One region of the Kitasatospora sp. NPDC051164 genome, then DNA from elsewhere that is predicted to be linked to it. Evidence: predicted binding sites of a transcription regulator. Region 1 holds the regulator's gene; each other region holds the start of a gene.
What was found. Region 1 encodes HrcA, which represses chaperone genes, less so after heat shock. Its sites were predicted from a motif close to TTNGCACTCNGNNNNNCNGAGTGCNAA; they were not measured.
Positions count from the first base shown of each region.

Region 1 (10,405 bases):
ACAGGATGTGCTTCCAGGCGGCCGGGGTGTCCGTCGGCCAGCCGAGGCGGCGGCAGGTGCCTTCCTTCCAGTCCTCGCCGCGGGGGACGGCGGGCCAGGCGGGGATGCCGACGGCGGCGGGCTTCACGGCCTGCCAGATGTCGATGTAGGGGTGGCCGACGACGAGGACGCGGTCGCCGGTGACCCGGGCGGCGATGCGGTGCTCCTTGGTGCCGGGGAGCAGGTGGTCGACCAGGACGCCGAGGCGGCGGCCGGGGCCGGGGGCGAAGTCGGCGACGATCGCGGGCAGGTCGTCGATGCCCCGCAGGTACTCGACGACGACGCCCTCGATGCGCAGGTCGTCACCCCAGACCCGCTCGACCAGTTCGGCGTCGTGCCGGCCCTCGACGTAGATCCGCGACTCGCGGGCGACCCGGGCGCGGGCGCCGGGGACGGCGATCGAGCCGGAGGCGGTGCGGTGAGGCGTTCGCGGCGCCGCCGGGCCGACCGGGCGGACCAGGGTGACGGCCTTGCCCTCCAGCAGGAAGCCGCGCGGGACCAACGGGAACACCCGGTGCTTGCCGAAGCGGTCCTCCAGGGTGACGGTGAACCCCTCGGCGGTCTTCTCGCACCGCACCACCGCCCCGCAGAAGCCGGTCGCCGCCTCCTCGACCACCAGGTCCCGCTCGGCGGGCACCTCCGGGGCGGGGGCCTGCTTCTTCCACGGCGGGGTCAGGTCGGGACCGTACTGGCGGCTGCGCATACGGGTGATCATAGGGATGGCGGACGGGCCGTCAGAGACCCGGCGCGCCCCAGACCGGGAACCAGCGACTGAGGTCCTTCTCCAGCCGCAGGTCGTTCCCCAGCATCGCGTTGACCTGCAGCTCCAGCGGGCTGTTGCGCTTCTCCCCGCCGCCGGGCATCGGGGCGAAGGGGTAGAAGGTGCCGCGTTTGTAGAGGTAGACCAGGGCCAGGGACTGCCCCTGCGGATTGCGGAAGCCGACCAGGGAGCAGAGCAGCTGCGGCCCGAAGCCGTTCGCCTCCAGTTCGCTGTTGACCGCGTGCAGGTCGTTCACCAGCTCCGGCAGTTCCTCGGGCTGGTGCCGGGCGAGCAGCCAGGAGTAGCCGTAGTCGTCCTTGGAGGCCTCCACCGGGACGCCGCCGCGCTCGGTGTCGGCGTCCAGCAGCGCCCGTACCTGTTGTTCGACCTGGACGAAGGCCGCGCCTTCGACGGCCGCGAAGCAGACCGAGCCGAGCCCGGTGGGGGTGAACGCGGCGCCGGCCTCCAGGGTGAGTGCGGCGGACGGCACGCCGAACAGCTGGTCCAGGTCGGGCTTGACGGGCTTGGTGCGGCCGAACAGGGCGTCCAGGATTCCCACGGCGGTCCTTTCGTCAGCGGAGGTCGGCGGAGGTCGGCGGAGGGTCTGCAGGGGTCGGCGGAGGGTCGGCGGGGGTTCAGTGGCCGAGCTGCTCGGAGATCTTCGCCAGCTGCTCCAGCCGCTTCTCCAGCGTCGGGTGCGTGGAGAGCAGCTGGGAGGCGGTCTCCCGGGCGTTCAGCGCGGGGGCGAAGTAGAAGGCGTTGTAGGGCTGCGCCTGGCGCAGGTCCTTGCTGGGGATGGCCGCGATCTGCCCGGTGACCTTGGTGAGGGCCGAGGCGAGGGCGCTGGGCCGGCCGGTGAGCTGGGCGGCGGCACGGTCGGCGGCCAGTTCGCGGTAGCGGGAGAGCAGCCGGGTGAGCAGGAAGCTGATCGCGTAGACGACCATCGAGACCAGCGGGATGATCAGCGCGACGATGGCCGCGTTCTGGTCGTTGTTGTTGCGGCCGCCGCCCATGAATCCGCCGTACACGGCGATGCGGGTCATCGCGCCGGCGAGAACGCCGAGGAAGCCGGCGATGGTCATCACGGCGACGTCCCGGTGGGCGACGTGGGACAGCTCGTGGGCGAGGACGCCTTCCAGTTCCTCGGGCTCCAGGCGTCGCAGCAGGCCGGTGGTGACGCAGACGACCGCGTTCTGCGGGTTGCGGCCGGTGGCGAAGGCGTTGGGCATGTCGTTGTCGGCGACCGCCACGCGGGGTTTGGGCATGTCGGCCAGGGCGCAGAGCCGGTCGATCGTGCCGTGCAGTTGGGGGAACTCCTCCGGGGACACCGGGCGGGCGCCCATGGCCCGTTCGGTGATCTTGTCGCTGAACCAGAACTGGGCCACGAACAGCCCGCCGGAGATCAGGACGATCAGCGGCCAGGCGCCGCGCAGCAGCGCGATCAGCAGGCCGGTGAAACCGACGTACAGCAGCCCGATCACGAACATCGTCGCGACCATGCGGCCGGTCAGGCCGCGGTCGGGTGCGAAACGGGTGTGCTGGCCCGAGCTCGACATCGCTTGCTCCTCCATTCGCCGTCGCCTTCGATGCTGCCACCCGGACGGCCTCGTGGCACCACTCGCGCGCCGGGAACCCGTGACGGGAACCCGTGAACGGTGGCCGCCCCGCGGGCCGTACCTGGAACTGCGGGAAGGATCACGCCGGTCCGGCCGTTCCTGCGGCAGGACCCGGGCCTTACACTGGCAGGTACGGTTCTGGCACTCGTGTGTTCAGAGTGCCAAGGTGCCGAGGCCGGACCTTCCGGGAAGGGCCGGCAGCAGCACCCGGGGACACCCAGGGACACAGACGGACAACGAGCGAAGACGGAGGTGCGTGCCCCATGGCCGGTGAGGTCCGCCAGCTGGACGACCGCAAGCTCGCCGTGCTCCGCGCGATCGTGCAGGACTACGTGGGCACCGAGGAGCCCGTCGGGTCCAAGGCCCTGGTGGAGCGGCACAACCTCGGGGTCTCGCCGGCGACCGTCCGCAACGACATGGCGGCGCTGGAGGAGGAGGGGTACATCCACCAGCCGCATACCAGCGCCGGCCGCATCCCGACCGACAAGGGGTACCGCCTCTTCGTCGACAAGCTCGCCGAGGTCAAGCCGATGAGCGCCCCCGAGCGCCGGGCGATCCGGCACTTCCTGGACGGCGCGGTCGACCTGGACGACGTGGTCGCGCGCACCGTGCGGCTGCTCGCCCAGCTGACCCGGCAGGTCGCGGTGGTGCAGTACCCGTCGCTGACGCGGTCCACCGTGCGGCACATCGAGCTGGTGGCACTGGCCCCGGCGAAGGTGATGCTGGTGCTGATCACCAACACCGGCCGGGTCGAGCAGCGGATGGTCGACTGCCCGGGCACGGTCGGCGAGACGGTCCTGGCGGACCTGCGGGCCGCGCTCAACACCAGAGCCGCCGGCCGCCGCCTCCCGGAGGTCCCGGGGCTGCTGGAGGAACTGCCGGCGATGTTCGAGCAGGCCGACCGGCCGACCGTCAGCACGGTCCTGGCGACCCTGTTCGAGACGCTCGCGGAACAGAACGAGGAGCGGATCATGCTGGCCGGCACGGCCAACCTGACCCGCTTCGGCCACGACTTCCCGCTCACCATCCAGCCGGTGCTGGAGGCCCTGGAGGAGCAGGTCATCCTGCTCCGCCTCCTGGGTGAGACCAACGACGCCGCGATGACGGTCCGGATCGGGCGGGAGAACGCCTACGAAGGGCTGATTTCCACCTCGGTCGTGTCGGTCGGTTACGGTTCGGGCGACGAGAGCGTGGCCAAACTGGGTGTGATCGGCCCGACCCGGATGGACTACCCGGGCACAATGGGGGCGGTGCGCGCGGTGGCGCGGTACGTGGGTCAGATCCTGGCCGAGTCGTAGCAAAGACCGCGCGTCCTGGAGATGACGCGCGGTAACCAGTCGCAGCACTACTACAGGCGGAACAAGCGGAGCATTTGGTGGCCACGGACTACTACGCGGTACTCGGCGTCCGACGGGATGCGGGGCAGGACGAGATCAAGAAGGCGTTCCGGCGCCTGGCACGCGAACTGCACCCGGACGTCAACCCGGACCCGAAGACGCAGGAGCGGTTCAAGGAGATCAACGCCGCCTACGAGGTGCTCTCCGATCCGCAGAAGCGCCAGGTCTACGACCTCGGCGGTGACCCGCTGTCGCCGGGCGGCGGTGGCGCGGGCGGTTTCGGCGCCGGCGCGGCGGGCTTCGGCTTCTCCGACATCATGGACGCCTTCTTCGGCGCCGCGGCCGGCCAGCGTGGCCCGCGCTCGCGCACCCGCCGCGGCCAGGACGCCATGATCCGGCTGGAGATCACCCTGGAGGAGGCCGCTTTCGGCACCACCAAGGAGCTCCAGGTCGACACCGCCGTCACCTGCACCACGTGCAGCGGCGAGGGCGCGGCCCCCGGCACCTCCGCCCAGACCTGCGACATGTGTCGCGGCAAGGGCGAGGTCTCCCAGGTCACCAGGTCCTTCCTGGGCCAGGTCATGACCTCCCGTCCCTGCCCGCAGTGCCAGGGCTTCGGCACCGTCGTGCCGACCCCGTGCCCGGAGTGCGCCGGCGACGGCCGGGTCCGCGCCCGTCGCACCCTGACCGTCAAGATCCCGGCCGGTGTCGACAACGGCACCCGGATCCAGCTGGCCGGCGAGGGCGAGGTCGGCCCCGGCGGCGGCCCGGCCGGCGACCTGTACGTCGAGATCGCCGAGACCACCCACACCATCTTCCAGCGGCGCGGCGACGACCTGCACTGCACCGTCACCATCCCGATGACGGCGGCCTCGCTCGGCACCCGGGTGCCGCTGCAGACCCTGGACGGCCTGGAGGAGGTCGACATCAGGCCCGGCACCCAGTCCGGCCAGTCGATCCCGCTGCACGGCCGGGGCATCACCCACCTGCGCGGGGGCGGCCGGGGCGACCTGATAGTGCATGTCGAGGTGAAGACGCCCAGCAAGCTCGACGCCGAGCAGGAGGACCTGCTGCGCCGCCTCGCGGTGCTGCGCGGCGAGGAGCAGCCGTCCGGCCAGTTCGCGCCGGGCCAGCAGGGCCTGTTCTCCCGGCTGAAGGACGCCTTCAACGGCCGGTAGCCGTCCGCGCAGGGGTGCCGGGGGCCCACCCCGGCACCTCTTTCGCGTGTCCCCCCTCAGGCCGTAGGCCGCACCCGGGCCTCAGGCCTCAGCCCGCAGGCCGCACCCCGGAAAGGTTCCCCCGCATGACCGCACCCGTCTTCGTCGTCGAGACCGAGCGGATCGCCGCCGCCGCGCCTGGCACCGTCGTGCGCCTGGACGGCCCGGAGGGGCGGCACGCGGCCGCGGTGAAGCGGCTGGAGCCGGGCGAGGCGGTGACCCTGGCCGACGGGCAGGGGCTCGGCGTGGACGGGACGGTCGCCGAGGTGCTCGGCAAGGACGCGATCGACGTGGCGGTCGCCGCCGTGCGCCGCGAGCCGGAGCCCGCGCCGCGGATCGTCGTCGTCCAGGCGCTGCCCAAGGGCGACCGCGGCGAGCTGGCCGTGGAGACCATGACCGAGGTCGGCGTGGACGTGGTCATCCCGTGGGCGGCCTCGCGCTGCATCACCCAGTGGAAGGGCGAGCGCGGCGCCAAGGCGCTCGCCAAGTGGCGGGCCACCGCCCGCGAGGCGGGCAAGCAGTCCCGCCGGCTGCGCTTCCCCGAGGTCCGCGACCCGATGACCACCAGGCAGCTGGCGCCCGTCCTCGCGCGGGCCGCGTTCGCCGCCGTGCTGCACGAGGAGGGCGCCGAGCCGCTGGCGCATGCCGCGCTGCCCGAGGCCGGTGACCTCGTGCTGGTGGTCGGCCCGGAGGGCGGGGTGTCTGCGGAGGAGCTGGCCGCGTTCGCCGAGGCGGGCGCGAAGCCGTACCGGCTGGGCCCCTCGGTGCTGCGCACCTCCACCGCCGGGGTGGCCGCCGGCGCGCTGCTGCTGGGACGCACCGGCCGCTGGGCGTAGCCCGGACCGGGCCGTGGCCCGTGCACCGGGGCCGCGGCCAGTACTACGGCCGCGCGGCGCGGTCCAGCGGGCTCACCCGAGGGGCCCGACTCTTGCCGGAAAGCCCGGCGGCTCGTACGCGTACGTGCCTACGCTGGACCGCGTGACGGACTCCCTGAGCACCTCCGCGGGCGCCTATCTGCGCCACCCCCACCTGCACGGCGACCTGATCACCTTCGTCGCCGAGAACGACCTCTGGCTCGCCCCGCTGGACGGCGGCCGGGCCTGGCGGCTGACGGCCGACCACCGGCCGGTCCACGACCCCCGGTTCTCCCCGGACGGGCGGCACATCGCCTTCACCTCCACCCGGGACGGCGCCCCCGAGGTGCACGTGGTGCCGGTGGACGGCGGCCCGTCCCGCCGGCTCACCCACTGGGGCAGCGGCCAGACCCGGGTGCAGGGCTGGACGGCCGACGGCCGCCCGATCGCCACCACCACCGCCGGCCAGGCCACCCTGCGCCGCACCTGGGCGCACGCCGTGCCGCTGGACGGCGGCGAGCCCGCGCGGCTGCCGTACGGGCCGATCGGCGGCATCGCCTTCGAGCCCGGCGGGGACCGGGTGCTGCTGGCCAGTGCCGCGATCCGCGAACCGGCCTGGTGGAAGCGCTACCGGGGCGGCCGGGCCGGCAAGCTGTGGCTGGGCCGGGACGAATTCGTCCGCGTCCACGAGGGGTTGGACGGCCAGCTGTCCTCGCCGTTGTGGGTGGCCGGCCCTGCGGGCGGGCCGGGCGGGCAGGACGGGCAGGGCGGCCGGATCGCCTTCCTGTCCGACCACGAGGGCGTCGGCGAGCTGTGGTCCAGCCTCCCGGACGGGTCCGACCTGCGCCGCCACAGCGTCGGCGCGGACGGCTTCTACGCCCGCAACGCCGCCACCGACGGCACCCGGGTGGTGTTCCACCGGGCCGGTGACGTCTGGCTGCTGGACGACCTGGCCGGCGCCGAGCCGCGCCGCCTGGACATCCGGCTGGCCGGCCCGCGCAGCGGCCGCCGCCCCCGCCCGGTGCACGCCGCGCACTGGCTGGAGGCGGTCGCCCCCGACCGCACCGGCCGGGCCAGCGCCGTCGTGGTGCGCGGCAGCGTGCACTGGCTGACCCACCGCGAGGGCCCGGCCCGGGTGCTGGACGAGACGCCGGGCGTGCGCGGGCGCCTGGTCCGGGTGGTGCCGGGCGAGGACGGCGTCCAGGGCGTGCTGTGGGTGTCCGACGCCGAGGGCGAGGACGCCCTGGAGTTCGCGCCGGCCGTGCACGGCACCGAGCGCCGCCGGCTGGCCGCCGGGCAGCTCGGCCGGGTCAACGCGCTGGCCGTCTCCCCGGACGGCAAGCAAGCCGCGCTCGGCGTGCACGACGGCCGGGTGCTGCTGGTGACGCTCGCCGACGGCACCGTGCACGAGCTGGACCGCAGCACCGACGGCGAGGTCGGCGGGTTGGTCTTCAGCCCGGACTCGGCCTGGCTGGCCTGGTCGCGGCCGGTGCCGGGGCTGGGCCCGTGGTCGCTGCGCCAGATCGTGCTGGCCAACCTGGCCACCCGCACCGTGAGCGAGGCCACCCAGCAGCGCTTCATCGACACCTCGCCGGCCTTCACCGCGGACGGCCGCTACCTGGCGTTCCTGTCGGTGCGCAACTTCGACCCGGTCTACGACTCGCACGTCTTCGACCTGTCCTTCCCCAACGGCTGCCGCCCGTACCTGATCACGCTGGCCGCCGACACGCCGTCCCCGTTCGGGCCGCAGCGGGCCGGGCGCCCGCTCGGCGGGGAGGAGGACGAGCCGCGGGCCAAGAAGACGGACGGCGAGGACGGCGGCGCCGACACCGCGCCGGTGACCAGGGTGGACCTGGACGGCATCGCCGACCGGATCGTCCCGTTCCCGGTCGAGGGCGGCCTGTTCGGCACCCTGCGGGCCGCCAAGGACGGCGTGCTGTGGACCAGGGCCCCGCTGCTCGGCGAACTCGGCGACGAGGCGGCCTCGTTGGAGGATGACCGGCCCCGGCCGGTGCTGGAGCGCTTCGACCTGAAGAAGCGCCGGGTCGAGCAACTGGTGCACGACGTCGACGGCTTCGCGGTCAGTGGGGACGGCAGCCGGGTCGCCGTGCTGGACGAGGGCGAGCTGCGCATCGTCCCCGCCGACCACAAGGCGGCCGGCGAGGACGACGAGACCGCCGTGGACCTCGCCCGGCTGCGGGTCACCGTCGACCCGGCCGCCGAGTGGCGGCAGATGTTCGCCGAGAACGGCCGGCTGATGCGGGACAACTTCTGGCGCCCCGACCTCGCCGGCGTGGACTGGGCCGGCGTCCTGGAGCGGTACCGGCCGCTGGTGGAGCGGGTCGGCTCGCACGACGACCTGGTCGACCTGCTCTGGGAGGTGCACGGCGAACTCGGCACCTCGCACGCCTACGTCCTCCCCTACGGCGCGCACACCGACGCCGCCCGGCGCCAGGGCCTGCTCGGCGCGGACCTCGTCAAGGAGGGCGGGCAGTGGCGGATCGCCCGGATCCTGCCCGGCGAGTCCTCCGACCCGAGGGCCCGCTCGCCGCTGGCCGCGCCCGGCGCCGCGATCCGCCCGGGCGACGCGATCCTCGCGGTCAACGGCCGCCCGGTGGACCCGGTCACCGGCCCGGCCCCGCTGCTGGCCGGCACCGCCGGGCAGCCGGTCGAGCTGACCGTGGCCGGCAAGGACGGCACCGACCAGCGCCACCCGGTGGTCGTCCCGCTCGCCGACGACGAGGCGCTGCGCTACCACGACTGGGTGGCCGGGCGGCGGGCCGCCGTGCGCGAACTGTCCGGCGGCCGGCTCGGATACCTGCACGTCCCCGACATGCAGACCACCGGCTGGGCCCAGATCCACCGCGACCTGCGCTCGGAGATGGCCAAGGAAGGCGTGATCGTCGACATCCGGGAGAACCGGGGCGGCCACACCTCGCAGCTGGTGATCGAGAAGCTCGCCCGCCGCATCGTCGGCTGGAACGTCAGCCGGGACACCGACAGCCCGGTGCCGTATCCCGGCGACGCCCCGCGCGGACCGATCGTCGCGCTCGCCGACCAGGACTCCGGCTCGGACGGCGACATCGTCAACGCCGCCATCCAGGCGCTGGGGATCGGCCCGGTCGTCGGCACCCGCACCTGGGGCGGGGTGATCGGCATCGACAGCCGCTACCGGCTGGTCGACGGCACCCTGGTCACCCAGCCCAAGTACGCGTTCTGGCTGGAGAACTACGGCTGGGGCGTGGAGAACCACGGCGTCGACCCGGACGTCGAGGTGCCGATCGCCCCGCACCACTGGGCGGCCGGCGAGGACCCGCAGCTCGCCGAGGGCGTCCGGCTCGCCCTGGCCGCACTCGCCGACACCCCGGCCCGCACGGCGCCGCCGATGCCCTGGCAGTAGCGGCGCCGCCTGGGTGCGCCCCCGAAAAAAAGAAGCCGAAGGGGCACGCCGGAGGCAAGCGGGCGGGTCGCCGCGTGGGAAGTCGGGTGGGCCGACTTCCCACGCGGGGGGCGTGGGTAGGATGCGGGGCTGTTTCTTGATCCACAGCTCACGGGGGAATCACCATGGCACAGGGCTACCCGCCGTCGCCGTACGGCCAGAACCCTTACGGACAACAGCAACCGCAGCCGTACCCGCCCTACCAGCAGCAACCGCAGCCGTACCCGCCGCAGGGGTACGCACCGCAGGGCTACGCGCAGCAGCCGCCGCAGCCCCAGCAGCCCCAGTACGGCCAGCCCCAGCAGCCCCAGTACGGCCAGCCGCAGCAGTACGCCCAGCCGCAGCAGTACGGACAGCCCCAGCAGTACGCCCAGCCCGACCCGTACCCCAACCCCTACCCGCAGCAGCCGCAGCAGCCGCAGCGCGCCGCGACGCTGCCGCCCCCCAAGGAGGCGGGCGGCGGCCGGCGCTTCCTGGCGATCGTGCTCGACTTCTTCCTCGCGGTCGGCCTCGGCTTCGCCGCCGCCGACGCCGCGAGCCGGCCGAAGGTCAGGAACGTGGCGGGCCACTCCGTGCAGAGCGGCGGCCCGGCCGTTCCGTACGTCGTGGCGCTGGTCGTCGTCGGCCTCCTCGTGTCCTTCCTGAACCAGGTCGTGCTCGCCCGCCTCGCCGGCTTCAGCGTCGGCAAGGCGATCCTGGCGATGCGGGTTGTGCGCACCAAGCGGGTGATGCGCCCGAACACGTGGCGGCTCACCAGGCGCTGGCTGCTCGGCTTCGTATTCCTCGCGGTGACGATCCTCTCCGAGGACTTCGACCTCGACGACGGCGACATCGTCGGCATGCGCGCGGTGCGTTGGAAGCACCTGCGGGAGTACCAGCAGGCCGCGGCCGGGCTCGGCTAGGCTGCGCCCGTACGGCCCCATCACCCGACGTACCGATCCCGAGGAGTAGCCGATGGCCGGCGAGGCGCAGCCCGACTGCCTGTTCTGCAAGATCGTGGCGGGCGAGATCCCGGCGACGGTGGTGCGCAAGACCGAGCGCGTCCTCGCCTTCCGCGACATCGCCCCCAAGGCCCCCGTGCACGTCCTGGTCATCCCGCACGTCCACTACCCGAACGCGGCCGCGCTGGCCGCCGCCGAGCCG
Region 1 covers NZ_JBITFB010000004.1:425,302-435,706, reverse strand. Annotated here, with positions in the region: gene ACIBEC_RS09095 (DUF3097 domain-containing protein) at 1-742, opposite strand, end outside; gene ACIBEC_RS09090 (hypothetical protein) at 774-1,358, opposite strand; gene htpX (zinc metalloprotease HtpX) at 1,435-2,355, opposite strand; gene hrcA (heat-inducible transcriptional repressor HrcA) at 2,679-3,713, shown strand; gene dnaJ (molecular chaperone DnaJ) at 3,791-4,930, shown strand; gene ACIBEC_RS09070 (16S rRNA (uracil(1498)-N(3))-methyltransferase) at 5,056-5,805, shown strand; gene ACIBEC_RS09065 (S41 family peptidase) at 5,948-9,223, shown strand; gene ACIBEC_RS09060 (RDD family protein) at 9,388-10,164, shown strand; gene ACIBEC_RS09055 (histidine triad nucleotide-binding protein) at 10,217-10,405, shown strand, end outside.

Region 2 (10,405 bases), on a different contig from region 1:
GCGGCCCGAGCGGACCACCAGCGGGGTGTCCACGGACTTCTCCAGGGCCTTCATCTGCTGACTGATGGCAGGCTGCGTACACCCCAGCTCACGGGCGGCGGCGGAGAAGGAGCCGGTGCGGGCGACGGCACGCAGGACGCGCAGATGGCGGGCCTCGATCATGCCTTAGTTATAAGGTAATCTTTGCGTTCTGCAAAATTCTACTGATGATTGAAGCCTCAAGCCGCGCCGCCCCGAGCGGCGTCACGGGCGAGCGGGCGAGCGGGCGAGTAACCGCCCCGAGCCGAAGGGGCGCGCCGGTGCCGAAAGGGAGAAGCGAGGGAGCGCCGACCGTGTCAGAGCGCCCCGGAGGCGAGCGGGCGAGCAAGCGCCGGAGGCCCGGCCCGACACCCCTCGCGGGGTGCGGACCGGGCCTCCGGTCAGTGGTTCGGGCCTCAGTGCGAGTGGCCGTGACCGTGGGAGTGGCCGTGACCGTTGTCGGCCTCCTCCTCCTTCTTCTCCACCACGAGGGTCTCGGTGGTGAGCAGCAGGGAGGCGATCGAGGCGGCGTTCTCCAGGGCGGAGCGGGTGACCTTGACCGGGTCGATGACGCCGGCCTTCAGCAGGTCGCCGTACTCGCCGGTGGCCGCGTTGTAGCCGTGGCCGGTCTCCAGCTCGGCGACCTTGTGGGTGATGACGTAGCCCTCGAGGCCGGCGTTCTGGGCGATCCAGCGCAGCGGCTCGTGCAGCGCCTTGCGGACGACCGCGACACCGGTCGCCTCGTCACCCGACAGGCCCAGGCCACCGTCCAGCACCTTGGCGGCGTGGACCAGGGAGGCGCCACCGCCGGCGACGATGCCCTCCTCGACCGCGGCACGGGTCGCCGAGATGGCGTCCTCCAGGCGGTGCTTGCGCTCCTTCAGCTCCACCTCGGTGGCGGCGCCGACCTTGATGACGCAGACGCCGCCGGCCAGCTTGGCCAGGCGCTCCTGCAGCTTCTCGCGGTCCCAGTCGGAGTCGGTGGCGGCGATCTCACCCTTGATCTGGGCGACGCGGCCGGCCACGGCCTCGGTGTCACCGGCACCGTCGACGACGGTGGTCTCGTCCTTGGTGATGGTCACGCGGCGGGCGGTGCCCAGCACGTCCAGGCCGACCTGGTCGAGCTTGAGGCCGACCTCCTCGGAGATGACCGTGCCGCCGGTCAGGGTGGCCAGGTCGCCGAGGATCGCCTTGCGGCGGTCGCCGAAGCCCGGGGCCTTGACGGCGACGGCGTTGAAGGTGCCACGGATCTTGTTCACGACCAGGGTCGACAGCGCCTCGCCGTCGACGTCCTCGGCGATGATCAGCAGCGGCTTGGTGGCACCGCCCTGCAGGATCTTCTCCAGCAGCGGCAGCAGCTCCTGGATGGAGGAGATCTTGCCCTGGTTGATCAGGATGTACGGGTCCTCCAGGACCGCCTCCTGCCGCTCCGCGTCGGTGACGAAGTACGGCGACAGGTAGCCCTTGTCGAACTGCATGCCTTCGGTGAAGTCCAGCTCCACGCCAAAGGTGTTCGACTCCTCGACGGTGATGACACCGTCCTTGCCGACCTTGTCGATCGCCTCGGCGATCAGCTCGCCGACCTGGGTGTCCTGCGCGGAGAGGGACGCGACGGCGGCGACGTCGTCCTTGCCCTCGATCTCGCGGGCGATGGAGAGCAGGTGCTCGGAGACGGCGGCGACGGCCTTGTCGATGCCCTTCTTCAGGGCGGCGGGGCCGGCACCGGCGGCGACGTTGCGCAGACCCTCGTTGACCAGGGCCTGGGCCAGCACGGTGGCGGTGGTGGTGCCGTCACCCGCGACGTCGTTGGTCTTGGTGGCGACCTCCTTGACGAGCTGCGCGCCAAGGTTCTCGTACGGGTCGTCCAGCTCGACCTCGCGGGCGATGGTGACACCGTCGTTGGTGATGGTCGGGGCGCCGAACTTCTTGTCGATGACGACGTTGCGGCCCTTGGGGCCGATGGTCACCTTGACGGTGTCGGCCAGCTTGTTGACACCGCGCTCCAGCGAGCGGCGGGCGTCCTCGTCGAACTGCAGGATCTTCGCCATGTTCCCTATTCCCTCGGGGCTGCGGCCGGCCCGGCCGCCGAACTACGTGAACCAACAACCACGCCCCGGGCCACTGTCACGAAGGACACGGATCCGGGGCGGGTCGGGGACGACTTACTTCTCGATGATGGCGAGAACGTCGCGAGCGGAGAGCACCAGGTACTCCTCGCCCTGGTACTTCACCTCGGTGCCGCCGTACTTCGAGTACAGGACGATGTCACCCACGGCGACGTCGAGCGGCAGACGCTGGCCGTCCTCGAAGCGGCCCGGCCCGACGGCCAGGACGACGCCCTCCTGGGGCTTCTCCTTGGCGGTGTCCGGGATAACCAGGCCGGAGGCCGTGGTGGTCTCGGCGTCGAGCGGCTGGACCACAATGCGGTCCTCGAGCGGCTTGATGGCAACCTTGCTGCTGGTGGTCACGTCCGAGCTCCCCTTCGGAGATTACGGGGTTTTCTAACGGGTAGGGCGAGCCTGCGGGTCTGCCGTCGCGGGGGTCAGACACACGTTCTCGCATTAGCACTCCCCCGGTGGGGAGTGCCAAGGACGACCATAGGCCTGTGTTAGCACTCAGTCAACCAGAGTGCCAACGACGCGCCCGTGAGGTCCGGGAATGACGGATGAGTACTCGTACTCATGTGCGCCCGGCCGACCGCTCGACACACTCGTGCCATGACCGATACCCCGGTACGCGTCGGACCGTCCCGCACCGACGACATCCTGCTCTCCGCGGTTCTCCTGCCGGTGCTCGCGGTGATCCCGCTCGTCGCGTTCTGGCTGACTCTCTGGCTCGGCTTCGCCGCCACGGACGCGGCGGACGTGATCGTCCCCGTCGGGCTGCTCATCGGCGTGGCCGCCAGCCTCGGGGTGCCCCTGTCCGTCGCCTTCCGTACCCGGCGTGCCGGGTACGCGGTCCTGCCGGCCGCCGCCGTCGTGGCGCCCTTCCTTGTGCCGGGCTGGGCGATGGCGGGCTACCCCGGCCTGTGACCGGCGAGAATGGCCCCGTGGACACCGAGAACCTCCAGCCGCTGCTGACGCCCGAGGGCCAGGCCCTGCTCGCCGAGTTGCGCGAGTTCACCCCCGAGGAGGAGCTGGCGCTGGCCACCCGGCTGCGGCGGGAGCACCCGGCGGAGCTGGTGTCGGCGGCCTTCGGGCAGGCGCGGCTGCGGCAGCGGGCGCGGGCGAAGTTCGGGGCGGACGCCGACCTGATGTACTTCACGCCCAACGGGGTCGAGCAGTCCACCCGGCGCAGCGTCGCCGAGTGGCGGGCGCGGCGGTTCGCCGAGCTGGGCGTGCGGCGGCTGGCGGACCTGTGCTGCGGCATCGGCGGGGACGTGCTGGCGCTGGCCCGGGCGGGCATCGAGGTGCTGGCCGTCGACAAGGACCCGGCGGCCTGCGCCGCCACCGCCGCGAACGCCGCCGCGCTGGGCCTGGCCGAGCTGGTCGAGGTGCGCTGCGCGGACGTCGCCGAGGTGGACGTGGCCGGCTACGACGCGGTGTTCACCGACCCGGCCCGGCGGACCTCGCGCGGCCGGGTGTTCGACCCGGAGGCGTACGCCCCACCGCTCTCCTGGGCGATCGAGGCCGGCCGGCGGGCCCCCATCGGGGCGCTGAAGGTCGCGCCGGGCATCCCGCACGAGGCCGTCCCGGCGGACGCCGAGGCCGAGTGGGTGTCCGACCACGGCGACGTCAAGGAGGCGGTGCTCTGGTTCGGCACCAAGGCCGCCCACCCGCACCGCGCCACCCTGCTGCCGCAGGGCGCCGTCCTGACCGGCGGCGACCTGCCCGACCCGCCGGCCGGCCCGGTGGGGCGCTACCTGTACGAGCCGGACGGCGCGGTGATCCGGGCGCACCTGGTGGCCGAGGTCGCCGAGCAGGTCGGCGGCCGGCTGATCGACCCGAAGATCGCCTACCTGACCTCGGACGAGCTGGTCGCCACCCCGTACGCGCACGCCTTCGAGCTCACCGACGTGCTGCCCTTCCACATCAAGAAGCTGAAGGCGCTGCTGCGCGAGCGCGGGGTCGGCACGGTGGTGATCAAGAAGCGCGGGATGGCGATCACCCCGGAGGAGCTGCGCCGCCAGCTCAAGCCCTCCGGCCCGAACACCGTCACGGTGATCCTCAGCCGGACCGACCACGGCCCGCTGATGATGCTGGGGCAGCCGGTCCGCGCGTCGTAGCGGCCTACGGGCCCTACGGGGCCTACGCGGACTACGAGGCGGGGGCCTGGATGTAGTCCTCCAGCCGGGCCACCGAGAAGCCCTGCTCCTGGATCCGGGCCAGCAGGTCGCCGAACATCTGGGTCATCGTGGCGCCCTTGAGCTCCTTGGGGCCGCGGAAGTGCGCCAGGATGATGTCGCCGGGCTTCAGCTTCTTGTCCCCGGCCTGGTACTGCATGTCGTGGATCTGCATCGATTCGCGCCACAGCACGATCGCGCGCGGGCCGCACTCCTGCACCGAGGTGTTGAGCGTCGGGGTGTTGGCGCCGTCGCCGAACGGCGGGCGGAACAGCAGCGGGGCGGTGCCGTACTGCTGGGTGAGCGCGGCCTGGTCGTCGCAGATCTCGGACTTCTGCTTGTCCGGCGACAGCTTGCTCATCACCGGGTGGGTGACGGTGTGGTTCTGGATGTGGTTGCCCAGCGCCTGGAGCGGCTTGAAGTAGCCGTAGTCGTTCTTGACGATGTCCTTGGTCAGGAACATCGAGATCGGCACCTTGAGGTCGGTCAGCATCTCGACGAACTTCGGGTCCTTCTCGGCGCCGTCGTCGATGGTGATGAAGACCACTTTGTCGGTCGTCTTCACGTCGCTGAACACCGGCACCGGGCCGGTCCGTTCGAGCTTGACGGGCTTGTCGGCGGGCGCCGCCGGGGCGGGCGCGAGCGGGGTGAGGTTCCACTTCGCCCAGGCCGCCGCGCCGGCGACCGCCCCGGTGGTGGCGCCCGGGGAGGCGCCCCCGCCGGCCGGGGCGGCTCCGGTCGGCCGGGGCGCGGCCGGCGGCGCCGTGGTGGCGGCCGGGGCGCCGCCGCCTCCGTTGTCGCCGCACGCGGTGGCGAAGGCCAGCAGGGCCAGCGCTCCCGCCGCGTAGGTCCTGGTCCTGGTCCTGCTCCGCCCGTTCCTGCTCACCGCACCGCGCTCCCGGCTTCCGTCCAGCTTTCTCTCAGCTATGCACGGTAGCGGCGGGCCCGTGGTTCCCCGCACAGGACTATTCGACGTGCTCGCTGGTGAAGGACCAGCAGTGCACCGGGCGGCCGAGCAGCTCGGCCGGCGGGTCGGCGACCGGCGCCGGCTCGCCGCTCCACCAGGTGATCAGCAGCACCCTCTCGCCCGGGGCGGAGAACAGTTCGAGGCGCTCCAGACCGGCCGTACCGCGCAGCGCGGGCAGCGCCGATTCCCGCACCCAGGCGGCGAGTTCGGCCGCGCGGCCGTCGGCCGCCCGGGCCTCCCACATCGCGGCGACGGTCATCAGGCGCCGCCGCCGAGGGCGTCGTAGGCCTGGCCGTGGACGTCCTCGTGCCCGAGGCCGACAGCCGGGACGTGGACCTCGGTCACCGGCAGCGAGGAGTCGGCCGACAGGTCGAAGGCGGACGGCGCCCGGTCACGCCACACCATCTCGGCGCCGAGCGCCGCGACCATCGCGCCGTTGTCGGTGCACAGGCCCGGCCGGGGCACCCGCAGCCGGATGCCGGCCCGGTCGCAGCGCTGCTGGGCCATCTCGCGCAGCCGCGAGTTGGCGGCCACGCCGCCGCCGATCATCAGGTGGTCGACGCCGTTGTCCTTGCACGCCTTGACGGCCTTGCGGGTGAGCACGTCGGTGACGGCTTCCTGGAAGGACGCCGCCACGTCGGCGATCGGCACCCCCTCGCCGGCCCGGCGCTTGGCCTCCACCCAGCGGGCGACGGCGGTCTTCAGGCCGGAGAAGGAGAAGTCGTACGCGGGGTCGTTCCGGCCGGACAGGCCGCGCGGGAATGCGATCGCCTTGGGGTCGCCCTCGCGGGCCGTCCGGTCGACCACAGGGCCGCCGGGGAAGCCCAGGCCGAGCACCCGGGCGACCTTGTCGAAGGCCTCGCCGGCCGCGTCGTCGATGGTCGCGCCGAGCGGGCGGACGTCGCTGGTGATGTCCTCGCTGAGCAGCAGCGAGGAGTGCCCGCCGGAGACCAGCAGGGCCATCGTCGGCGAGGGCAGCCGGCCGTGCTCCAGCTGGTCGACGCAGATGTGCGAGGCGAGGTGGTTGACCCCGTACAGCGGCTTGTCCAGCGCCCAGGCGTACGCCTTCGCGGCGCTGACGCCGACCAGCAGCGCGCCGGCCAGGCCGGGGCCGGCGGTGACCGCGATGCCGTCCAGGTCGCTCGCCTTGACCCCGGCGGTGTCCAGGGCGCGCTGGATGGTCGGGACCATCGCCTCCAGGTGGGCGCGGCTGGCGATCTCCGGGACGACGCCGCCGAAGCGGGCGTGGTCGTTGACGCTGGAGGCGACCGCGTCGGCCAGCAGCGTGGTGCCGCGCACGATGCCGACGCCGGTCTCGTCGCAGGAGGTCTCGATGCCGAGGACGAGCGGTTCGTCAGCCATGGGGGGTGTCCTCAATGTCCTTCGGGTCGGTGCTGTCGGTGCGGTCAGTGCGGTCAGGGCTCGGGTGGTCGAGGCGCATCACCAGCGCGTCGACGTTGGCGGGCTGGTAGTAGCCGCGCCGGATGCCCACCGGTTCGAAGCCGTGGCGCTCGTACAGCCGCTGGGCGCGCGGGTTGTCCACCCGCACCTCCAGCAGCAGCTCGGCGCAGCCGCGCCGGGCGGACTCCCGGATCAGGTCGGTGAGCAGCGCCGTGCCGAGGCCGCCGCCCTGGTGGCGGTCGTCGACGGCGATGGTCTGGACGTCTCCCTCGCCGGCGATCGCCATCAGCCCGGCGTAGCCGACGATCGCGCCGTCGGCGGCGGTGGCGACGGTGTAGTGGCGGGTACCGCCGGGGTGGGCCTCGGCCAGCTCGGACCAGAACATCCCGGTGGACCAGGCGTCCTCGGGGAAGAGCCGCAGCTCCAGTTCCACCACCGGCGCGATGTCCCACCAGCGCATCGGGCGCAGGGTGGTGCCGTGGTTCACGCCGGGAGCACCGCCTTGTAGCCCGCCGGCACCTGGGCGTCCGGACGGCGCAGGTACAGCGGGACGTTCGGCAGCAGCTCGCGCCCGGCGGCCAGCTCGGCGGCGGCGAAGCCGGCCAGGGCTCCGGCCGACACGTGCTCGGGGCCGTGCGCGCCCGGGAAGGCGTCGGGGTACAGCAGCGCGCCGGCGCCGACGGAGCGGTGCTGCGGGGACAGCTCGGCCGGGCGATCCACGCCGGGGCCCTCGGTGCGGCGGCCCTCGGCGTCGTACGAGGCCCAGTAGACCTCCTTGCGGCGCGCGTCGGTGGCCACCGTGAACGGCTCCCCGCTCAGGCCCTCGACCTCGGTCCGGGCCTGGAAGGCGATCGCGTCCAGGGTGCAGACGCCGTGCACCGGCAGCCCGAGGGCGTGGCCGAGCGCGGCGGCGGTCACCAGGCCGACCCGCAGGCCGGTGTACGGGCCCGGGCCGACGCCGACCGCGATGCCGGTCAGCCGGTGCTTGTCCACCCCGGCCGTCCTCAACACCCGGTCGATCGCGGGCAGCAGCAGTTCGCCGTGGCGTCGGGCGTCGACCTGGTGGGCCTCGGCCAGGACGGCGGTGCCGTCGTGGACGGCGGCGGTGACGGCGGGGGTAGCGGTGTCGAACGCGAGCAGCAGCACGGGTCAAGGTTAGACCGACGTTGGGCCGACCGGCCGATCGGCAAGGTGTACCGACCGGGAACACACATCCGAGGCGCTGCGACCCCGACGGACGGACCTGGCACGATAAGGCGGTACGTAATAAAGACGGCAGCGGGAGCGGCACGTGGCGAAGATGGGTCCTGGAGTGGTGGTCACGGGGCTGACCCTGGGGGCCCTGGCGGTGGTGAGCCTGCTGGCCTTCCAGGCCAACGGCGCCCAGGACCGGGCGGGCGCTCCCAAGCCCTCGGCCGCCACCACCACGGCGGCCGGCACGGCCACCGCCGCGGCGCCGAGCGCCTCGGCCACCCCGACCGTCCCGCCGCTGCCGGCCACCTCGGGCACCGGCACGCGGGTGGTCTACTCAGTGAGCAGCCACTACGTCTGGCTGGTCGACCCGAAGAAGATCCCGCAGGTCGCGGCCGCCTTCCAGGTCGTTCCGGGCACGGTCGAGCCCGCTCCTGGCAGCTACGCGGTGTACAGCCGCACGGCGACGACCACCGGGACGGACGGCCGGCAGATCGAGCACGTGGTGCGCTTCGCGCAGCAGGCCGGCGTGGTGTTCGGCTTCAGCGCGGCGGTGGACGGCGCGACCCCGACCGCCGACCCGAAGGCCAAGACCGGCGGTATCCGCAGCGGCCGCGCCGAGGGGCAGCTGCTCTGGGACTTCGCGCCGAAGGACACCAAGGTGGTCGTGGTCGCCTGAGGGCGCCGCACGCGCAGGCCGACCTCACGCGGCCCGGGGCGTCTTCGCCTCGGGCTCCTCGGTCTGTCTCGGCTCCGGCTCGGGCGGGGTGGACACCGCCTCGGCGGCCGCGCAGGCGGCCAGCAGTGCCCGCATCGGCTCCCCCGGAGCGCAGCGGGCGGACTCTCCGGCCCCGGCGGCGCGGACGGCGCGTTCCGGGGCGGGGGTGGTGCTCGACATGGCGCCTCCCTAGTTAGGCAGACCTAACCGCAGCACCCATCCCACCACGCGCGGTACTCCGCCCGCAACATCTTGCCGACAGCCTGTCGGCAAGGTGTCGCGACCCGCCGCCGCTCCGGTCCGGCGGGCTACTCCTGTCCGGCCAGCTTCACGAGCTCCACGTCCGCCCAGCGCGGGCCGATGCCGGTCAGCAGGACCCGGCGCGGGTCCTGGTCGTCGCCGTCGGCGGTGTCGCCCAGGGCGCGTTCGATCCGGACCTCCAGCCGGTCCTCGGACAGTCGCTCGACCTTGCCCTCGCCCCACTCGACCACGACCACCGACTCCGGCAGCGAGACGTCCAGGTCGAGGTCCTCCATCTCGTCCAGGTCCCCGCCCAGCCGGTACGCGTCCACGTGCACCAGGGCCGGGCCGCCCACCAGCGAGGGGTGCACCCGGGCGATCACGAAGGTCGGCGAGGTCACTGCCCCGCGGACCTGCAGCCCCTCCCCCAGGCCCCGGGTCAGCGTGGTCTTCCCCGCTCCCAGCTCGCCGGAGAGCAGCACCAGGTCCCCCGGCCGCAGCAGCGCGGCCAGCTCCCGGCCGAGCCGGCCCATCCGCTCCGGGGTGGGGACGGTGAGAGTGGCGTGCGAGCCCATGCGCGTGTCTTGCCCTTCGGTCCGTACCGGCGCACCGACCACCGGCCGCCACCGCTACCGTGCCACATCGGCGCCCCCGGGTGCGGCGGGCGGGTGCCGGGACGGGGCGTCAGGCGGGGTCGACGGCCGGTTCGGTGGCCGTCCCGGCAGCGGGCTCGGCAGCGCTCCCGGCGGCCGATCCCCGGGCCAGGTCGAGGACGGCCGCGGGCAGCGGCGCGGCCCCGGCGAAGTCGGTGGCCCGGCGCAGCAGCAGTGCCAGTTCGCGGTCGACCAGCTCCGGGCGCTCCAGCATCACCAGATGCCCGGCGCCGTCGGCCAGGACCAGTTCGGCGCCCGGCAGCCGCTCGGCCATCGCCTCGCTGTGCGCCGAGGGCGTCAGCAGGTCCTTCGTCCCGGCCAGCACCAGGGCCGGCAGGCCGCGCAGGGCGGCCAGCGCCTCGTACTTCTCGTGCGCGCCGAACACCGGGTAGAACTCGGCGACCACGTCGATCGCGGTGGCGTCCAGCAGCTGCTCGGCGAAGCGCACCACGCCGGGGTCGACGTCCCGGCCCCCGAAGGAGAACCTCCGGTAGAAGACGGCGGTCACTTCCGAGCCCAGCCGCCTGGTGGCCTCCACCAGGTCGACCTGGCGGCCCAGCAGCTTCACCATCCCGGGCGCGACCTTCTTGAACAGCTTCGCGCCGGCCTTGGGCAGGCCGAGGTTCACCTGGTTCCAGTCGCCCGCGAGCGTGCCGATCAGGGCGACCCCGGCGACCCGCTCCCGGAACAGCTCGGGGTGCTGGTCGGCCAGCGCCATCACGGTCATGCCGCCCATCGAGTGGCCCACCAGCACCAGCGGCCCGGTCGGCGCGACGGCGTCGATCACCGCCTTGAGGTCGCCGCCCAGCTGGTCGATGCCGGCCGGCTCGCCCGCCAGGTACGAGCGGGAGCGCTCGGAGCGGCCGTGGCTGCGCTGGTCCCAGAAGACCAGCCGCATGCCCTCGCGCAGCGCGGCCCGCTGGAAGTGCCAGCTG
Region 2 covers NZ_JBITFB010000015.1:148,871-159,275, forward strand. Annotated here, with positions in the region: gene ACIBEC_RS23225 (LysR family transcriptional regulator) at 1-162, opposite strand, end outside; gene groL (chaperonin GroEL) at 435-2,066, opposite strand; gene groES (co-chaperone GroES) at 2,181-2,486, opposite strand; gene ACIBEC_RS23240 (hypothetical protein) at 2,736-3,050, shown strand; gene ACIBEC_RS23245 (methyltransferase domain-containing protein) at 3,047-4,243, shown strand; gene ACIBEC_RS23250 (polysaccharide deacetylase family protein) at 4,275-5,186, opposite strand; gene ACIBEC_RS23255 (hypothetical protein) at 5,266-5,526, opposite strand; gene tsaD (tRNA (adenosine(37)-N6)-threonylcarbamoyltransferase complex transferase subunit TsaD) at 5,526-6,629, opposite strand; gene rimI (ribosomal protein S18-alanine N-acetyltransferase) at 6,622-7,128, opposite strand; gene tsaB (tRNA (adenosine(37)-N6)-threonylcarbamoyltransferase complex dimerization subunit type 1 TsaB) at 7,152-7,814, opposite strand; gene ACIBEC_RS23275 (hypothetical protein) at 7,969-8,538, shown strand; gene ACIBEC_RS23280 (hypothetical protein) at 8,563-8,757, opposite strand; gene tsaE (tRNA (adenosine(37)-N6)-threonylcarbamoyltransferase complex ATPase subunit type 1 TsaE) at 8,886-9,392, opposite strand; gene ACIBEC_RS23290 (alpha/beta hydrolase) at 9,502-10,405, opposite strand, start outside.
Region 2: groES (co-chaperone GroES) is a predicted target of HrcA. The motif match lies at 2,627-2,653, and genes of this name have one in related genera.

Region 3 (10,405 bases), on a different contig from region 1:
GTGCGCCCGGTGCGTTCCTTGGCCGCGAGGAGGGTGCGCACCGGCCGGTCGGCCGCGCTCCAGGAGCGGCGGCGCAGCCAGGACGCCGCCTGCGGAAGCAGCTCGGGAGTCGGTTCGGCGGGCACGGAAGTCTCCTCGGCGGGTGGGGTGGGACGGCTCATCTCGCGTGGCGGACGGTCCCGTTCAGGATTGACGCCTTCGGATACAGTCTTCGTACAGCGGCCGGACCTTCGCACGCCGGGGTCGCCGCTGAGTACCACCACAATTTCACAAGCTCATCCAGAGGGACTGAGGGAACGGCCCGTTGACGTCCCGGCAACCTTCTCGCGCGGCTGTTCTCGACAGGCCCCGGCGGGACAGGTGCCAATTCCGGCCTGTGGCGCGTCCGCGCCGCGGGGAAGATGAGGAGAGAGGCCTCGCCATCATGGCTATCGACACTGTCGCACCTGTTTCCGTGGACCTCGGCCCCGCCGTCGCGCTGTCCTGTCGGGAGTGCGGCACCCGATTCCCGCTCGGTCCCGACTTCGCGTGCCTGGAGTGCTTCGGCCCGCTGGAGATCGCCTACGAATTCGGCAGCGAGGGCGCCGAGGAGCTGCGCAAGCGGATCGAGGCCGGTCCGGCGTCCGTCTGGCGCTACGCGCCGCTGCTGCCGGTGCCGGCCGACGTGGCTTCCAAGCCCAACCTGAACCCGGGCTGGACCCCGCTGGTGAAGGCGGACAACCTGGGCCGGGAGCTCGGCTTCACCGCCCAGCTGCACATCAAGGACGACTCCGGGAACCCGACGCACTCCTTCAAGGACCGCGTGGTGGCCTGCGCCATCGAGGCCGCGCGGGCGTTCGGCTACACGACGCTGTCCTGCTCTTCCACCGGCAACCTGGCCGGCGCGGTGGGCGCGGCGGCCGCCCGGGCCGGGTTCCGGTCCTGCGTGTTCATCCCGCACGACCTGGAGCAGGGCAAGGTCGTCATGGCCGGGGTGTACGGCGGCGAGCTGGTCGGCATCGAGGGCAACTACGACGACGTGAACCGCTTCTGCTCGGAGCTGATCGGCGACCCGGCCGGCGAGGGCTGGGGCTTCGTCAACGTCAACCTGCGGCCGTACTACGGCGAGGGCTCCAAGACGCTGGCGTTCGAGATCTGCGAGCAGCTCGGCTGGCGGCTGCCGGAGCAGATCGTGATCCCGATCGCCTCGGGCTCGCAGCTGACGAAGATCGACAAGGGGCTGCAGGAGCTGATCAAGCTCGGCCTGGTCGAGGACCGGCCGTACCGGATCTTCGGCGCCCAGGCGGAGGGCTGCTCGCCGGTGTCGGCCGCCTTCAAGGCCGGCCGGGACGTGATCAAGCCGGTCAAGCCGGACACCATCGCCAAGTCGCTGGCGATCGGCAACCCGGCCGACGGCCCGTACGTGCTGGACATCGCCCGCCGGACGGGCGGCGCGGTGGAGGACGTCACGGATGCCGAGGTCGTGGCGGCGATCCGGCTGCTGGCGCGGACCGAGGGAATCTTCGCCGAGACCGCGGGCGGGGTGACCGTCGGCGTGCTGAAGAAGCTGGTCGAGACCGGACAGCTGGATCCGGCCAAGGAGACCGTCGCGATCAACACCGGCGACGGCCTGAAGACCCTGGACGCCGTCTCCGACGCCGGGATGACCGCCGTCATCCGCCCGACGCTGGACTCCTTCCGCGCCGCCGGCCTCGTGTCCGCCTGAACCACCTCCGCCCCGTGAGGCCCCACCCGCAAGGAGAGCCATGAGCGCCAACGTCCGCATCCCCACCATCCTGCGCACCTACACCGGCGGCGCCGCCGAGGTGACCGCCGAGGGCGTCACCCTGGCCGAGGTCATCGCCGACCTGGAGCAGAACCACGCGGGCATCTCCGCCCGCATCCTGGACGACGCCGGCAAGCTGCGCCGTTTCGTCAACGTCTACGTGAACGACGACGACGTGCGCTTCGCCGAGGGCCTGGCGACCGAGATCAAGGACGGCGCCAGCGTCTCGATCATCCCGGCGGTGGCCGGCGGCTGCTGAGCCGTGACGCCGGCTATTCGGCCGCCCGCCCGTACGGAATTCCGCTTTCCGTATGCGCGGGCGGCCGGTTGCATTCCGGCTGGAATATTTCCGAGTCGAGTCGGAGTAGAGTGTCGCTCGGCTGGGAACAGGGGTTCCCTTGCGGCCACCCGCGGTGTTCCGCCGGGGCGGCGTCCGGCCGGTGAGACCGGCTCGTGAAACATGTCAGGCGGATGTCAGAATTGCCGCGGGCATTTGGGTAATTCGTCCGCTATGTCCGGCGTTAAATGCCGAGATTTTCCCGATTCAGCCCGTGCTGTCCCTTGACGCTTCAGCGGAATTACCGGCGGCTGACCCTGTTGCAGAGGGCGTCGGTCCGGATACATTCAGCGGCGGTCGACGCAATCACCCGCTCACCGGAGGCCGTTGGGCGTCCCGTGCGGAGGGTTGCGGCGTGCACGGCTGCGCCCAGGGGGGGTTCCCCGGGCCGGCCTTCAAACCAATCCGGGCCCGCGACCTGCGGGCACGTGAAGGGCCAGCACAGCACTAGGGGAGTTCGGAATGGCTCAGGGCACCGTCAAGTGGTTCAACGCGGAGAAGGGCTACGGCTTCATCGCGGTCGACGGTGGTGCGGACGTCTTCGTCCACTACAGCGCGATCCAGATGGACGGCTACCGCACCCTCGAGGAGGGCCAGCGGGTCGAGTTCGAGATCTCTCAGGGACAGAAGGGCCCGCAGGCGGACATGGTCCGCGCCGCGGTCTGACCCCTTCCGACCCCAGGAGCTCGGCGCGGCCCTACGGCTGGTGACCACTCGCTTCTCGACGGGCCCGTGCGACACGCGTCGTGCGGGCCCGGCGGCGTCCCCGGGCGCCCCCGGCGACGGCTCGCGGGTTGCCGATTGGGCTTGCACTCGACCACCGTGAGTGCTAATCATTGGCGTTAGCACTCACAGCGTGAGAGTGACAGCGGACCGGGTCGGTGAGGCCCCCGGGAGCGGTAGGGGAAAAGACCCCCGCACACCAGGGCCGTCCGTCGCGGGCACCCCTTGGTCCGAGCAGTCGACCGTGTCCCGGAGGACCACTTCTGATGGCCAAGATCATCGCCTTTGATGAGGAAGCTCGCCGCGGCCTTGAGCGTGGCATGAACCAGCTCGCCGACGCCGTGAAGGTCACGCTCGGCCCCAAGGGCCGCAACGTCGTGCTGGAGAAGAAGTGGGGCGCCCCCACGATCACCAACGACGGTGTCTCCATCGCCAAGGAGATCGAGCTCGAGGACCCGTACGAGAAGATCGGTGCGGAGCTCGTCAAGGAGGTCGCCAAGAAGACGGACGACGTCGCGGGTGACGGCACCACCACCGCCACCGTGCTCGCCCAGGCGCTCGTCCGCGAGGGTCTGCGCAACGTCGCCGCCGGCGCCAACCCGATGGCCCTGAAGCGCGGTATCGAGAAGGCCGTCGCCGCCGTCTCCGACCAGCTGCTGGCCCAGGCCAAGGACGTGGAGACCAAGGAGCAGATCGCCTCCACCGCCTCCATCTCGGCCGCCGACACCCAGATCGGCGAGCTCATCGCCGAGGCCATGGACAAGGTCGGCAAGGAAGGCGTCATCACCGTCGAGGAGAGCAACACCTTCGGTCTGGAGCTCGAGCTCACCGAGGGCATGCGCTTCGACAAGGGCTACATCTCCGCCTACTTCGCCACCGACCTGGAGCGCATGGAGGCGACGTTCGAGGACCCGTACATCCTCATCGCCAACTCCAAGATCGGCTCGGTCAAGGACCTGCTCCCGCTGCTGGAGAAGGTCATGCAGAGCGGCAAGCCGCTCGTCATCATCGCCGAGGACGTCGAGGGCGAGGCCCTGTCGACCCTGGTCGTGAACAAGATCCGCGGCACCTTCAAGTCCGTCGCCGTCAAGGCCCCGGGCTTCGGCGACCGCCGCAAGGCCATGCTCGGCGACATCGCCATCCTCACCGGTGGCACCGTGATCTCCGAGGAGGTCGGCCTCAAGCTGGAGAACGCCGGCATCGACCTGCTGGGCACCGCCCGCAAGGTGGTCATCACCAAGGACGAGACCACCATCGTCGACGGTGGCGGCGACAGCGAGCAGGTCGCGGGCCGCGTGAACCAGATCCGCGCCGAGATCGAGAACAGCGACTCGGACTACGACCGCGAGAAGCTCCAGGAGCGCCTCGCCAAGCTGGCCGGCGGCGTGGCCGTCATCAAGGCCGGCGCGGCCACCGAGGTGGAGCTCAAGGAGCGCAAGCACCGCATCGAGGACGCCGTCCGCAACGCCAAGGCCGCCGTCGAGGAGGGCATCGTCGCCGGTGGCGGCGTCGCGCTGCTGCAGGCCGGTGTCGCCTTCGACAAGCTGGAGCTGGAGGGCGACGAGGCCACCGGTGCCAACATCGTCAAGGTCGCGCTTGAGGCCCCGATCAAGCAGATCGCGACCAACGCCGGCCTCGAGGGTGGTGTCGTGGTGGAGAAGGTGCGCAACCTCCCCGCCGGCCACGGCCTGAACGCCGCCACCAACACCTACGTCGACCTGATCGCCGAGGGCATCATCGACCCGGCCAAGGTCACCCGTTCCGCGCTGCAGAACGCCGCCTCCATCGCGGCGCTGTTCCTCACCACCGAGGCCGTCATCGCCGACAAGCCGGAGAAGGCCGCCGCGGCCGCCGGCGGCGGCATGCCGGGCGGTGACATGGACTTCTGATCCTGATCGCTTTCGATCGGATCGGTTGATTCCTCGTCCGCGTGGGCGGTTCCCTTCGGGGGGCCGCCCACGCGGCGTTTCGGCGTTCCCACGTTTCCACGGAGAATGGACGGATGGCTTCCGACGACATCGAGACCGCCCTGCACAACGCCCGGGCCCTGATCCTGGCCGACCTCACTGCACGGGACGTGGCGGACGCCGCCGTCGTCTCGCTGGTGGAGCAGGCCGTCACCCACCGCCGCTGGTGGCTGGATCAATGGCCGGACGGCACCGATTACGTGCTCGGGCTGGTCGCCCAGGACGTCCAGGACGCGCTGCTGGAGGCGTACGGCCGGTGGCCGCTGTGCGACGCCTGCGCGGCCGACGGCGACCCGCACGCGCTGAGCGTGGAGCCCGAGCTGGGGCCCGAGCCGCACTGGGTGTGCGGCAAGCAGGGCGCGGTGGTGGCGCCGGTGGGGGAGCTGGCCTAGCCCTCCAGCTGCCGGAGTTCTGCGGTGAGGTTGCTGCGGGCGGCGGTGCCGAGGCGCCCGCGGGCGGCGGGGGTGCGGTAGAGGGCCGGGAGCGCCAGGAGCCGGCGCAGGACGGCGGCCCGGCCGGTGCGGAAGTCCGGCTCGGGGACGAAGGCGTACTCCTCCCGGACGGCGGCCGCGTAGGCGGCGTAGGCCTCGGGGGTGCCGCCGAGGACGGCGAGGTCCGCGTCGCAGAGCACCTCGCCGTCGCGGTCGCCGGGGGCCGGGTCGTGGCCGATGGTGAGCAGGACCAGTCGTTCGACCTCGGTGACACGCGCGGCGGGCAGGCCGGCGGCGGTCAGCGCGCGGACGGCGAGGGCGGCGCTGCGCTCCTCGTTCTCGGTGCGGTCGGGCCGGTAGACGGCGTCGTGGAACCAGGCGGCGAGCCGCACTGCGTCGGGGTCGGCGGCGTGCCCGGCGAGCTCGTCGACGTGGCGCAGGACCGCGCGCAGGTGTTCGGTGGTGTGGTAGCGGCGGCGCGGGTCCGACCAGCGGCGCAGCAGTTCCCGGCCGTACGGTTCGGGGTCGTCGGTGGTGCCGCAGCGGTGCAGCAGGGCGGTCCAGGCGGTGAGCAGGTCCTCGGTCGGCATGGGGCACATTGTGTCGGGCCGTTCCGGTGGACGGGATGTGCCGGTTGACGATATATGTAGACGTATGACAGAACGCTCCATGCAGGAGCCGACGCTGCTTCTGCTCACCGCGCTGGCCGACGCCCCGAGGCACGGCTACGCGCTCATCCAGGAGATCGCCGCGATCTCGGACGGCCGGGTCAAGATGCGCACCGGCACTCTCTACGGCGCACTCGACCGGCTGCTGGGCCAGGGCCTCATCGAGGTCGCCGCCGAGGAAGTGGTGGACGGCCGCGCCCGGCGCAGCTACGCGCTGACCGACGCCGGCCGGGGTGCCCTCGCCGCCGAGGCCGGGCGCCTGCGAGCGGTCGCCACCGAGGCTGAACGCCGACTGACGAAGATCCGGTCGATGCTGCCGGGGAAGGCCGGGTCGCAGGGGCGGCCCGCCGCGGGGGGAGGACTCTCATGACCATGCCGGTGATCGGTCCCGCGCCCTCGGCGGCGCTGCGGGCCGCGCTGCAGCTCTACCCGGCGCAGTACCGCCGTGACCGCGGTGAGGAACTGGCCGAGGTGTTCGCCGACACGGCGGCCGCGGGCGGTCGCACGGCGGTCGCCCGGGAGGTACTCGGCCTGGCGGCGTACGGGCTGCGGGTACGGCTCGGGCTGACCGGCGGTTCGGCGGCCGGCCGGTTGCTCGCGCTGGTGGCGCCGATGATCGCCGGTGCGGTGGTCGGGGCCACCATGGTGCCCTGGTTGGCCACCCTGGAACGGACCACCAGTTGGCTGGCCTGGGACGACTCGTTCGGCAACCACGTCCGGGCCTTCGGCCCGCCGGTGGCCGCGCTGCTGCTCGGGGTGGCGGCCCTGCTGGGGCGCTGGACGGCCGTTCGGGTCACCGCGCTGCTCCTGGGCGCCGTCGGGCTGTACGACCTGGGCGGCGCCGCCTGGCGGACGTCCGGTCTCGACGCCTGGTGGGTCGGCTATGTCGGGATGGCCTCGCTGCCGTTCGTGGTGGCCGCGCTGCTGCTGGTCGCCGCGCCGACCGACCTGCTGCCCCGGCCGAACCTGCGGACCGCCGCTCTGGTGCTGGCCTCGATGGCCGCAGGCGGGCTGCTGGAGGCGGTTCAGAACTGGGATGACACGACCTTCCCGCTGGACCGTCAGTGGTTCGTGGTGATGCTGATCGCCCCCGTGCTGCTGACCTTCGCCGGGTTGCGCGGGCGGATGGGGCCGGCGGCGGTGGGGCTGGCGGTGCTGGTGCTGACCGGGCCCGGCAGCCTGTTCAACATCTGGCGGGGGTCCGGCGGGATGTCGCACCTGCTGCCGGTAGCGGTGCCGGTGGTGGCCCTGCTGGTGTTGGTGGCGGTGGCGGAGCACCGTTTCGGCCGGCGGGGAGCCGACGGGATGCTGCCGGGGCGGGTGTGACGGGCGCCCCCGGCCCGGCGTGACCGGAACCGGGGGCGCGGTCTCGTCGGGGGCGGGCGGGTGTGGCAGGGTGTCTGATATGTCTAGACCAATTTTCGAAGTCATCGCGCTGACGCCCCAGGACGCCCAGGCCGCCGAGTCGGGCGGCGCCGACCGGCTCGAACTGGTCACCGACATGGCCGCCGACGGGCTCACCCCCTCCGTCGAGGACTTCGCCCGGATCCGGGCCGCCGTCGGCATCCCGCTGCGCGTCATGCTCCGGATGCGGGACGGCTTCGCCCCCGGCGACCTGGACGAGCTGTGCGCCCGGGCCGCCGCGCTGCGGGCCGAGGGCGCCGAGGAGTTCGTCTTCGGCTTCCTCGACGCCGACGGCGCGGTCGACCCGGACGCCACCGCGACCGTCGCCCAGGCGGTGGCCGGCTGCCGCTGGACCTTCCACCGGGCGATCGACCACAGCGCCGACCGCGCCGCCCTGCGCGCCGCCGTCGGCGCGCTGCCCGGGCTGGACACCTTCCTCACCTCCGGCGCGGCCGCCGGGGTGGACGCCGGCCGCGAGGTGCTCTCGGCCGAGCTGGCCCGCGTCGGCGAACCCGGCTACCGGCAGCGGATCCTGGTCGGCGGCGGCCTGCGGGCCGAGCACCTGAAGGGGCTGCGGGCGGAGGGCTTCGACGCCTTCCACGTCGGCGGCGCGGTGCGGGCCGACGGCTGGCGGACGCCGGTGGACGCGGCCAAGGTCGCCGGGTGGCGGGCGCTGATCGACGCCTGAGTGCCACGCGAGAGGGCCGGCCCGCGGGCCGGCCCTCTCCGCGCTACCGCAGCTGCTCGGGCAGCGGCTCGCCGTGCAGCACGGTCAGGCCGGAGACGGCGCGGGTCAGCGCCACGTACAGCCGCCGCAGGCCGGTCCGCTCGTCCGGCTCGCCGGCGATCACCGCGGCCGGCTCGTCCAGCACCACGTAGTCGTACTCCAGGCCCTTGGCCAGCGAGGCCGGGACGAGGGTCAGCCGGGCCTCGGCGCTGGTCTCGGTGCCGGGGGAGAGGTACGGCAGCCCGGCCGCGGTCAGCGCCTCGGCGAACAGCGGGATCCGGGCGTCGGCGGCGATCAGACCGGTCGAGCCCTCGTGCTCCAGCGCCTCCCGGCAGGCGGCGACCACCGCCTCGACCCCTTCCCCCTCGGCGACCTGGCGGATCGTCAGCGAGCCGGCGGTGTCACGGACCGAGGTGGCCGGGGCCAGGCCAGGGGCGATCGCCGGGAGCAGCCGGGAGGCGTACGCGATGACCTCCTCCGGCACCCGGAAGCCCTTGGTCAGCTCCTCGATGTGCGCGTCCGGCTTGCCCAGGTGGCGCAGCGCGTCCGGCCAGCTCGCCGTCGCCCACGGGGTGGTGCCCTGGGCGAGGTCTCCGAGGACGGTCGCCGAGCCGGTGGTGCAGCGGCGCCCGACCGCGCGGTACTGCATCGGGGAGAGGTCCTGCGCCTCGTCCAGCACCACGTGGCCGAGCGAGGGCGTGCGCTGCACCAGGTCCGTCGTCTCGTCCACCAGGACGGCGTCGGCCGGCGTCCAGCGGGCGGTCTTCACCGAGCGGCCTGGCTTGGGCCACAGCACTGCCTGCTGCTCCTCGGGCGTCAGCACGCCTTCGGCGCACTCGGCCAGGAACTCCGGGTCGGAGAGCAGCCGCAGCACCAGCTTCGCCGGGTCGACGGCCGGCCAGCACTCCTTGGCCACCGCCTTGACGGCGCTGTTGCGGGCCACCGCGTCCTGCACCCGGTCGTCGGGGGCCTCGCCGCCCTGCTCCATCTTCAGCAGCACGGCGTGCGCGATGCGCTGCGGCAGGGCGTCCCTGGCGGCGCCGTAGCGCACCTCGCGGCCCTTCAACTCCTCGATGATCTCGACGAGTTCGTACACCGGGACGCGCCAGCGGCGGGAGCCGCGGACCACCACGCAGGGCTCGGTGGGCAGCCTGATGCCGGCCCGCACCGCCCGGCGCAGCACCTCGGCCATCCGTGCGTCGCCCTTCAGCCGGGCCGACTCCGGGCTGTCCTCGCCCCGGACCTCGACGTGCCCGACCAGCTGCTGCACGGTGGCCTGGGCGACGTCCAGCTCGCCGAGGGCCGGGAGCACCTGCTCGATGTAGGAGAGGAAGGCGTTGTTCGGCCCGATCACCAGGGTGCCGGTACGGGCCAGGCGCTCGCGGTGCGCGTACAGCAGGAACGCGACGCGGTGCAGGCCGACGGCGGTCTTCCCGGTGCCCGGCGCCCCCTGGACGCAGATGGTGCCCGTCACGTCGGAGCGGACGATCTCGTCCTGCTCGGGCTGGATGGTGGCCACGATGTCGCGCATCGGGCCGACGCGGGGCTTCTCGATCTCGGCGGCGAGCAGGGCGGAGGTGCCCTCCGTCTCCGTGGGGTCGGTGAGGTGCTCGTCCTCGTAGGCGGTGAGCTCGCCGCCGGTGTAGCCGAAGCGGCGGCGGCGCTCGACGTCCAGCGGCTCGGTGCGGCTGGCCCGGTAGAACGGCTGGGAGACCGGCGCGCGCCAGTCGATCACCATCGGGTCGCCGTCGGCGTCGTGGACGTGGCGGCGGCCGATGTAGAAGTTCTCCCCTCCCCCGCCCTCGCTCAGTTCCTCGCTGATCGCGTGCAGGTAGTCGAGGCGGCCGAAGAAGAGCGGGGTGTGGGAGAGGTCGGCCAGGGCGGCGATCCGGGCCTCGATCTGGTTGCGGAGGACGGTGGCGGACACCCAGGTGCCGGTCACGTCGCGCAGGTCGAGCGACTCGACGTCCTCGCGCATCGCTCGCAGCGCGGACCGGGACGCGGCCAGGTGCTCGCGTTCGCGCTGGAGGGGGTCGGTGGTGGGGGTGGCGGGCACAGCGAACCTTCCCGGCTGCCCCGGTGGCGGGCGCAGCGGATCGATGGAGCTCACGGTGGGGTACAGCCGGCCGGTTGCCGTGCGGTCGGCGCCTCCCCCGGCTGCCTGCGGGACTTCAGCAGGTACCACGGTTCGGGAGGGGGCAGACGGACGATCTTAGACCCGTCCGTCTCGGGGTTCCAGCCCCGCAGGTCTCAGGGGGTGCCGTACACCCGGAGAACGAGGACCGCCGAGGCGGATACGGCCTTTGGAGTGATGCCCGCAGCCGTCCGGGTGCCTACCGTTGAAGACATGAGCACCGAAACCCACACCCCCCGTACGGGCCCG
Region 3 covers NZ_JBITFB010000009.1:6,732-17,136, forward strand. Annotated here, with positions in the region: gene ACIBEC_RS15125 (glucosyl-3-phosphoglycerate synthase) at 1-101, opposite strand, end outside; SAM riboswitch class I at 273-408, shown strand; gene thrC (threonine synthase) at 425-1,705, shown strand; gene ACIBEC_RS15135 (MoaD/ThiS family protein) at 1,746-2,024, shown strand; gene ACIBEC_RS15140 (cold-shock protein) at 2,565-2,768, shown strand; gene groL (chaperonin GroEL) at 3,092-4,714, shown strand; gene ACIBEC_RS15150 (hypothetical protein) at 4,828-5,184, shown strand; gene ACIBEC_RS15155 (hypothetical protein) at 5,181-5,813, opposite strand; gene ACIBEC_RS15160 (PadR family transcriptional regulator) at 5,878-6,261, shown strand; gene ACIBEC_RS15165 (hypothetical protein) at 6,258-7,217, shown strand; gene ACIBEC_RS15170 (copper homeostasis protein CutC) at 7,297-7,983, shown strand; gene ACIBEC_RS15175 (AAA family ATPase) at 8,027-10,078, opposite strand; gene ACIBEC_RS15180 (hypothetical protein) at 10,370-10,405, shown strand, end outside.
Region 3: groL (chaperonin GroEL) is a predicted target of HrcA. The motif match lies at 2,909-2,935, and genes of this name have one in related genera.